DNA from 3 places in the Proteus hauseri genome. Region 3 is predicted to be linked to each of the others. Evidence: predicted binding sites of a transcription regulator. Region 3 holds the regulator's gene; each other region holds the start of a gene.

Region 1 (3,291 bases), 160 kb from region 3:
TGCAATTGCTGTTGCCGCTTGGTCGGCATTTACATTCATCAACTCACCTTGTTCAGTCATACCAATAGAGCTGATAATTGGCAGATACCCTGCATTGAGTAATAAGGTCAGCAACTCAGGAGAACCTGGTTTTGCACACCCTACATGTCCTAATTCTTCATTTATTTGGGTAACCGTTGCTGATTGACCATCACCCAACGAAAGTCCCACACCATTAAGACCAAACCGCGTTGCCCATGACAGCAAGGTTTTATTTGCACTTCCTGCTAAAGCCCCAGTGATAATGTCTATTTGATCAGCAGGAGTAACCCGTAACCCTTGTTTTTTCACTACGGGTAACTGCAACTTATTCATCAAATCATCGACTAAACAACCACCGCCATGAACAATGACTAAAGGTCGAGAATGAGTTGAACGATATTGTTGTAATGCACCGAAAAAACGCGTTAGAGCTTCTTCACTATCAAGTAACACACCACCCAGTTTGACAATTAATGGTTCCATGAAACGTTCCTACTCATTATTTAAATAAGTGATTCGGTTTCAGCGAAACCAAACCGAATATTCATACATTGAACAGCTTGAGCTGCCGCACCTTTCAACAAATTATCTTCAACACCAACCACTATCAGATGTTCACCTTGTTGAGCAAAACCAATATCGCAAAAAGCCGTGCCTACAACGGCTTTTAATGCTGGAAACCCCGATTCATAAACACGTACTAGTGGTTTATCTAAATAAGCTTCTTCAAAAGCTTGTCTAACATCATCTTCTGTTACACCCGCTTTTAACTTACAGGTAATCGTTGCCAAAATGCCTCGGGCAAAATTACCTAAATGCGGTGTAAAAATGACATCAATACCAAGATGAGTCGCAATTTCAGGTTGATGACGATGTGTAAACACGCCATAAGGTTGTAAACTCACTTCACAGAAACTACTGGTTAATGACGCTTTTCTGCCCGCGCCACTCACACCACTGGTAGCATTAATCACTGGCCACTGTGCGGTATCTAATAATCCTGCTTCAATTAACGGTTTAAGTGAAAGCTGAGAAACTGTTGGATAACATCCTGGTACCGCAATTAATTGAGCTTGGCTGATAATGTCAGCATTCCATTCAGCTAATCCATAAACTGCCTGAGATAACCAATCAGTATTCTTATGCTCAAATCCATAGTATTGTTGATAAAAATGCTTATTTTGTACTCTGTAGGCACCAGACAAATCAAACACCACGCAACCTTGTGCTAAGAAAATAGGTGCGATGTCATGGCTAACTTCATGTGCTGTGGCTAAAAAAACGATATCAATACCTTCGGCAGCCTTTGCAACATCCACCATTGGCTCTAAAGGTAAATCAACTAAACCTCTGTACTGGGGATAAAGTTGAGAAAAACATTTACCAGCATCCGCGCTCTGTGCTGAAACCGTAAGTCTGCTCAGATTCACATGAGGATGGCGCTGGAGATATGCCGCTAACTCAGCGCCAGTGTAACCACTTGCTCCTACAATCAGGGTATTTAACATGTCATTCTTACCTTGTACTATGAACATAAACCGATTAATGTATTTTTATTCAAAAAAAGTGCATGAATATTGATACTATTATGAAGAAAGGCTGTCAACAGTGAATATTAAATTACCTACATTTATTGAGCTTTATCGTCAATTAATTGCAACGCCATCGATCAGTGCGACTGATGCAAAAACCGATCAAAGCAATGAAGCACTGATAAACTTACTAGCTAATTGGTTGGAAACATTAGGTTTTTCTATCGAAATTCAGCCAGTCCCTGAAACAAGAGGTAAATTTAACCTTTTAGCAACATTAGGAACGGGAAATGGTGGATTATTACTTTGTGGTCATACCGACACCGTACCTTTTGATGAAGGGCGATGGACACAAGATCCTTTCACGCTGACCGAAAAAGCAGGCAAGTTATATGGCTTAGGCACAGCGGATATGAAAGGCTTTTTTGCCTTTATTATTGATGCGTTACGCGATATTGATACTGAAAAACTCGCACATCCACTCTATATTCTAGCGACTGCGGATGAAGAAACCTCAATGGCAGGAGCTCGTTATTTCGCCGCGCATACAACAATTCGCCCAGATTTTGCCATTATTGGCGAACCAACCTCATTAAAGCCAATACGTGCTCATAAAGGGCATTTATCAAATGCGATACGTATTACAGGGCAATCAGGGCACTCTAGCGATCCAGAAAAAGGGGTGAATGCGATAGAGTTAATGCATGAATCTATTACACATTTGAGTACACTTCGCGATACCTTAAAAAATCGCTATAACAACCCAGCATTTGTCATTCCTTATCCAACCATGAATTTTGGTTATATTAATGGTGGTGATGCTGCAAATCGAATTTGTGCTTGCTGCGAATTACATATGGATATTCGCCCATTACCGGGATTAACACTGCAAGATTTGGATGATTTACTGCATGAAACACTTGCCCCTGTTAAAGCGCGCTGGCCGGGTCGTTTAAGTGTTGAAGCGTTACATGAGCCGATTCCAGGTTATGAATGCCCAACTGATCATAGAATGGTCACGGTGATTGAAAAGCTATTAGGTGAGAAAGCGCAAACCGTGAATTACTGTACCGAAGCACCGTTTATTCAAGATTTATGCCCTACTTTGGTACTCGGCCCTGGTTCTATTGAGCAAGCACATCAGCCCGATGAATTTATTGATATGGCATTTATCGAGCCTACTCGTGAATTAATGGGGCAATTAATTGAAAACTTCTGTTTAACAGCAAAAGCTCAATGATAAAAAAATAACCCTATCGATTTATGTTAATAAGGTTATTTTATCTTCAATTTATACTCTAAATAATTCGAGTTGCAGGTAGGCGACTAGCTGAACGTAGTCAATCTCCTGCAACTTGAAGTATGACGAGCATAGTTTTAGTCACTAACGCAGCCAATTGGTTTTGGCGAGCTGTACAATTTCATCACCTCTACCATTAATAATGGCTTTCATCATATAAAGACTAAAGCCTTTAGCTTGTTCAAATTTAATTTCAGGGGGCATAGAAAGCTCTTGTTTTGCCGTCACGACATCAACAATCACAGGGCCATCATGCGCTAAGGCTTCTTTTAGCGCTTTATCCAAATCTTCACCTTGTTCAACACGAATACCTTTAATACCCGATGCATTCGCAATTGCTGCAAAATCAGGATTATGTAAATCAGTACCGTCTGTTAAATAGCCACCGGCTTTCATTTCCATGGCCACAAAGCCCAATACGCTGTTATTAAAAATAAT
Region 2 (3,291 bases), 1.1 Mb from region 3:
ATCCCTTTAAAAATAGATTCAGCCATTTGTTGTTGGAATTTAGCCGTTTTTAGCTTTTTCTCTTCTTCAATATTACTAATAAATGCAGTTTCTACCAAGATAGATGGGATTTCTGGCGCCTTTAATACCGCAAATCCAGCTTGGTCTACTTTGTTTTTATGAAGCTTATTAATGCCACCAAGTAACTTGAGTACTTCACTACCAAATTTCAGGCTGTCATTAATCGTTGCTGTTTGCACAAGATCAAGCATGGCATGGTCTACATAACGGTCACCACTTTTACTCACCCCACCGATTAAGTCAGCCTCATTCTGAGTTTGAGCAAGATAACGCGCAGTATTACTTGTTGCACCATTTTTGGATAATGCAAAAACAGATGAGCCTCTTGCAGAACGATTAGTAAAAGCATCCGCATGAATAGAAACAAAAAGATCTGCCTGCATTTTTCTCGCTTTAGCAACTCGAACGGTTAATGGAATAAACACATCTTCATTACGAGTCATATACGCTTTCATTTTCGCATCTTTATCGATAAGCGTTCTTAAGCGGCGAGCAATCTGCAACACCACATCTTTTTCACGAGTTTTATATTTGCCAATAGCCCCAGGATCTTCACCACCATGCCCCGGATCGATCATGATAATAATAGGCCTATCGCGCCCGGCTCTACCGGGTTTACGCGTATCCGTTTGGGCTGGTACAGCTTGTTGTAAATCACCATCGTTATACTCACGTAACAGTGCTAATAACGGATCATCTTCTATCTCTGAAGCGCCATTACTTGGATAAAAATCTAGCACCAAACGATTTCTAAATTCAGCAACAGGTTTTAAAGTAAACATTTGTGGCTGAACCGGAGTTTTCACTTCAAATACCAGTCGAACTGTTTTTGGCGTATTTTGACCAACACGCATAAGTTTTAAATAAGGGTCACTCGTTTGAACTTGGTTAGCAGCCCCTTTTAAAACGCTATTAAGCTGAACACCTTCTAAGTCCACCACAATTCGCTCAGGATTTGACAGTGTAAACTGACGATATTTTAATGGAGTACTCGATTCTATTGTCACACGAGTATAAGTCGAGGCAGGCCAAACCCTTACTGCAACAACAGATGCAGATGCGGCTAAACCAACAGGACTGACACTTAATAATAGTAACGCGCCAATTCCTTTAATAAGACGACGACGCGTTTGATTATGCTCTGAATGACTCATTGAAAATATTCCACAAAACAATTAACGCCAATAAATACCGAAAGAGAGAGATAAAATAGACTGCGAACGAAAAACTTTACCCAATCCACTCATCACTGTCACTTAAAAACAGCACAAATACACACATTTACACAAATATTCTGCCTTCGGCTAAAACAATAAGATAGGATTTTACTTGCCATTCCTCTCCAAAAAGAATAAAAATACAATAAATGCGAATAAAAATTCACTTGAGAGGGTTTTATGAAAGAGCGCAGCACCGAACTGGTCGATGGATTCCGCCACTCGGTTCCGTATATTAATGCACATAGAGGCAAAACCTTTGTCATTATGTTAGGTGGTGAAGCAATCGCTCACGAAAATTTCCCATCGATCATAAATGATATTGGGTTATTACATAGTTTAGGCATTCGCCTTGTTGTTGTGTATGGTGCAAGGCCACAAATTGATTCCGCACTTGAAGCGCAAAAATATGCACCGCTTTATCATAAATACACTCGAATAACCGACAGCAAAACACTTGAGATCGTAAAACAAGCAGCAGGTACATTACAACTCGATATCACTGCTCGCTTGTCAATGAGCTTAAGCAACACCCCACTACAAGGTGCACATATTAATGTTGTTAGTGGTAATTTTGTTATTGCCCAGCCTTTAGGTGTTGATGATGGTGTTGATTATTGCCATAGCGGCAAAATTCGTCGTATCGATGAAGAAGCTATTCATCGCCAATTAAATAGCAATGCTATCGTATTAATTGGGCCTGTTGCAGTTTCTGTTACAGGGGAAAGTTTTAATTTAACTTCCGAAGAGGTCGCCACTCAGTTAGCTATCAAACTAAAAGCACAAAAACTTATTGGCTTTTGTTCTTTTCAAGGTGTTGTGGATGAAAATGGCTATATTCTTTCTGAGCTTTTACCAAATCAAGCCGAAGATAAAATTCGCGAACTACAAACTGAAGGCGATTATCACTCAGGTACAGTGAGATTTTTACGAGGTGCGGTAAAAGCCTGTCGTCGAGGTGTAGAACGTAGCCACCTGTTAAGTTATCAATCTAATGGTGCATTAATTCAAGAGCTGTTCTCTCGTGACGGTATTGGTACTCAAATTGTCATGGAAAGCGCAGAAAAAGTGCGTAGAGCCAATATTAATGATATTGGGGGTATCCTTGAACTTATTCGTCCTTTAGAACAACAAGGTATTCTGGTTCGTCGTTCAAGAGAACAGCTCGAAATTGAAATTGACCAATTTACGATAATTGAGCGCGATAACCTTACAATAGCCTGTGCTGCACTCTATCCTTATCAATCCGAAAAAATTGGTGAAATGGCTTGTGTAGCTGTTCATCCTGATTATCGTAGCTCTTGTCGTGGTGAAGCTTTACTACAACGTATTTCAGCTCATGCCAAACAGATAGGTTTAGAAAAATTATTTGTTTTAACAACCCGCAGCATTCACTGGTTTCAAGAAAAAGGATTTGAACCAGCTGAAATTGATAAACTACCAATAGAAAAACAAGCGCTATACAACTATCAACGCCGTTCTAAAATATTGATTTTAGATTTACACAAAGAGTAATTTTACTTTTTAGTCATTCAAAACGAAAAAAGACAGGTGTCCCTCTCAATACCTGTCTTTTTCATATTTGTTATCTTGATAAATTTAATAACGCAGTTTATCAACCAACCCGCTACGACGTTGAATTCTTGTTTGAATTGCCATTTTTACCATATATTCAGAAGCATAAAGCGATAATTTCTGTTTTGCTCGCGTCAATGCGGTATAAAGTAATTCGCGGCTGACCACAGGTGAAAACTGATTGGGCAAAACCAATGCGGTATGTGCAAATTCCGAACCTTGTGATTTATGAACAGTCATTACATAGGCTGTTTCATGTTGAGGTAATCGACTTGGTTGAATTGCTTTTAACTTACCATCAGGCAATTGAAAAAATGCTTTCATTTCGCCTTCCTCGTTATTCAACATGATCCCTATATCACCATTAAATAACCCTAACGTACTATCATTTCGTTGGATCATTATCGGACGCCCAATATATTCTCGCTGATAAATGCTT
Region 3 (3,291 bases):
GGTACCAAGGATATCGACTAACCCTGCTTTGTTTATATCACGATGAATAATTTTTGCCCCTAACTTAATTGCCGAAAGCAGTGCTGTTAATTCGCCAGTAGCATGGGGAAAATCTTGTTGTTTCTCGACGATAAATTCGCCTAATGTTTTCATGACGCAGGTCCTGAATGTGAGTGGGTAAAGTAAAAAAGGAGAAAAATCCCCTTAGTGGTGGCAAGTTTAGCCAAAGAATCGGATGATTCAAAGGTTAATCCGTTCCTAATCTGCTTTTTGATGGTTAGAATAGTGACCAACTTCATGCTATTGGACAGAAATTCATGCACATTCATATTCTTGGTATTTGCGGCACCTTTATGGGAAGCCTTGCTATCCTTGCTAGAGCTCAGGGATATAAAGTTACAGGCTCGGATGCTAACGTTTATCCACCAATGAGCACATTGCTGGAAAACCAAGGCATAGAACTTATTGAGGGGTATGATCCAAAACAATTAGAACCCGCTCCTGATATGGTGATTATTGGCAATGCAATGACACGAGGCAACCCTTGTGTTGAAGCTGTGCTTGAAAAAGGATTACCTTACACTTCAGGCCCTCAGTGGTTACACGATTATATTTTACCAGAACGCTGGGTTTTAGCGGTTGCAGGTACTCATGGTAAAACAACAACAGCAGGTATGTTGGCTTGGGTTTTAGAAGATTGTGGTTATAAGCCAGGCTTTTTAATTGGTGGTGTGCCCGGAAACTTTCAGGTATCCGCGCAATTAGGAGAAAGTCCTTTCTTCGTTATTGAAGCAGATGAATACGATAGTGCGTTTTTTGATAAGCGTTCTAAATTCGTTCACTACTCGCCACGCACATTAATCCTTAATAATTTAGAGTTTGATCACGCGGATATTTTTGAAGATCTTGCTGCTATCCAAAAACAGTTCCATCACTTAGTTCGCATCGTGCCAGCAAGTGGCAAAATTATCATGCCTGATAATGATATGAATCTAAAACATACTATCGGCATGGGATGTTGGAGTGAGCAAGAATATACAGGCGAAACGGGTAATTGGCAGACCAAAAAACGCAACAATGACAGTAGTCATTTTGAGGTTTATCACAAAGGTGAGTGTGTTGGTGAAGTTTGTTGGGAGCTTTCTGGCGAACATAATATGCAAAATGGCTTGATGGCCATTGTGGCTGCTCATCATGTAGGTGTATTACCTGCAGACGCTTGTGAAGCGCTTAATAAATTTATTAATGCGCGACGTCGCTTAGAGTTACGCGGTGAAGTCAACAATATCAGTGTATATGACGATTTTGCGCATCATCCAACTGCAATTTTAGCAACACTTGAAGCGTTGCGAAGCAAAGTTGGCGGAACCGCTAGGATTATTGCGGTATTAGAACCACGCTCAAATACGATGAAGATGGGGATTAGTAAAGACGATATTGCACCGGCATTAGGTCGCGCGGATGAAGTGTTTTTATTTCAGCCACCGAATATCCAATGGTTAGTGAGTGAAATTGCAGAACGTTGTGTACAGCCCGCTCGCTGGAGTACAGATTTAGATACGTTAGTTGATATGATAGTGAAAGAAGCGCAACCTGGAGATCATATCTTGGTGATGAGTAATGGTGGTTTTGGCGGAATACACGAAAAATTATTAACAGAGCTCGCTAAACCTAAGCAGACTGAAAATCAGTACTAAAATAAAAAAGCCACTGAAAAAAATAATATAATTTCAGTGGCTTATCATTTTCAACTTCGTTAGTGTAGGATTATAATTCCTGATCAAACAGGTTTAAAATTGCATCACGAAGTTCTTCCGTAGAGAAACCCGGTGCAGGGGTTGAAAAAATAGTATCATCACCCGCAATACTACCAAGTATTCCTTCGGCTTTTCCTAATGAATCTAATAGGCGAGCAATAAGCTGTGCGGCGCCAGGGCTGGTTCTTATCACTACAACAGAATGGTTATGGTCAATATCTAGCACCAAGTTTTTGAGTGGGCTACTTGCGGTGGGAACGCCCATTTCTGTAGGAAGACAATAAACCATCTCCATTTTGGCATTGCGAGTTCTTACTGCCCCAAATTTTGTTAGCATACGAGAAATTTTAGATTGGTTGATATTATCAAAACCAGCTTCTTGTAATGCTGTCACGATCTCGCCTTGTGAACTGAATTTTTCTTCTTTCAGTAGGGCTTTAAACGCTTTAACCAAGTCTTCTTGCTTAGAAGGAACGCGCATAGTTCACCTTTAGTGAGTTATCAATAACTCCTGCATTATGCAGAGGAGTGAATTTTTATGCAACATAACATCGTGTTAGAAAGATGATTTACCTCTAAATATTTTCACAATGTGATGCCTTACAAAAGAGTTTTATTTATTTTGGCTGAATGCGATAATTCAGATGAGGTAAAACATTTGTTAACAAAATGATAATCTTAAATGATTTGAATAAGTAGAGTGGTACACTTAACACTTTACTATATTTATTGGAATTATTTATCAAAAGAGTGTCCGCTATCTCATTAACAGATAAGCAATTTGTTTAAAATAACCGAAGTATTATTTTTTAATGTAAATGCCTTATTATGCAATATTGCTGTTAAATAATTGTTTTTTTCAAGGCGGATTGCGTAATAGTGAATATATCAAAGGCGTTCCACTATCTCGTAACTAAGGAGTATCAGAATGAAAGTAGCAGTTCTCGGTGCAGCAGGTGGTATTGGTCAGGCACTGGCACTTCTTCTTAAAAATCAGCTTCCAGCTGGTAGTGAACTCTCTTTATATGATATCGCTCCGGTCACACCGGGTGTTGCAGCAGACTTAAGTCATATCCCGACTCAAGTCACTGTAAAAGGTTTTGCGGGCGAAGATCCTTCACCGGCTCTAAAGGGCGCAGATGTTGTGCTGATTTCTGCAGGTGTTGCTCGTAAACCCGGTATGGATCGTTCAGATCTATTCAATGTGAATGCGGGAATTGTGCGTAATCTGATTGAGAAAGTTGCACAAAATTGTCCTAAGGCATTAATCGGTATCATTACTAATCCTGTCAATACTACTGTCGCTATTGCTGCTGAAGTTCTCAAAAAAGCAGGTGTTTACGATAAACGACGCCTATTTGGTATCACCACTCTTGATATTATTCGTGCAAATACCTTTGTTGCAGAGCTAAAAGGTAAAGATCCTCAAAAAACCAATGTTCCTGTTATTGGCGGACACTCTGGTGTTACTATTCTTCCTCTGTTGTCACAAATTGCTGATGTCTCATTGACCAATGATGAAATTGCAGCATTA

What was found. Region 3 encodes ArgR, which controls arginine synthesis, uptake and breakdown. Its sites were predicted from a motif close to ANTGAATAAAAATACANT; they were not measured.
Region 1: argC (N-acetyl-gamma-glutamyl-phosphate reductase) is a predicted target of ArgR. The motif match lies at 1,566-1,583, and genes of this name have one in related genera.
Region 2: argA (amino-acid N-acetyltransferase) is a predicted target of ArgR. The motif match lies at 1,407-1,424, and genes of this name have one in related genera.

The regions. Positions count from the first base shown of each region.
Region 1 is NZ_CP026364.1:1,676,733-1,680,023, reverse strand. It holds gene argB (acetylglutamate kinase) at 1-504, opposite strand, end outside; gene argC (N-acetyl-gamma-glutamyl-phosphate reductase) at 525-1,529, opposite strand; gene argE (acetylornithine deacetylase) at 1,630-2,793, shown strand; gene poxB (ubiquinone-dependent pyruvate dehydrogenase) at 2,938-3,291, opposite strand, start outside.
Region 2 is NZ_CP026364.1:783,221-786,511, forward strand. It holds gene amiC (N-acetylmuramoyl-L-alanine amidase AmiC) at 1-1,214, opposite strand, end outside; gene argA (amino-acid N-acetyltransferase) at 1,458-2,792, shown strand; gene recD (exodeoxyribonuclease V subunit alpha) at 2,877-3,291, opposite strand, start outside.
Region 3 is NZ_CP026364.1:1,840,813-1,844,103, forward strand. It holds gene fbp (class 1 fructose-bisphosphatase) at 1-153, opposite strand, end outside; gene mpl (UDP-N-acetylmuramate:L-alanyl-gamma-D-glutamyl-meso-diaminopimelate ligase) at 318-1,697, shown strand; gene argR (transcriptional regulator ArgR) at 1,768-2,238, opposite strand; gene mdh (malate dehydrogenase) at 2,686-3,291, shown strand, end outside.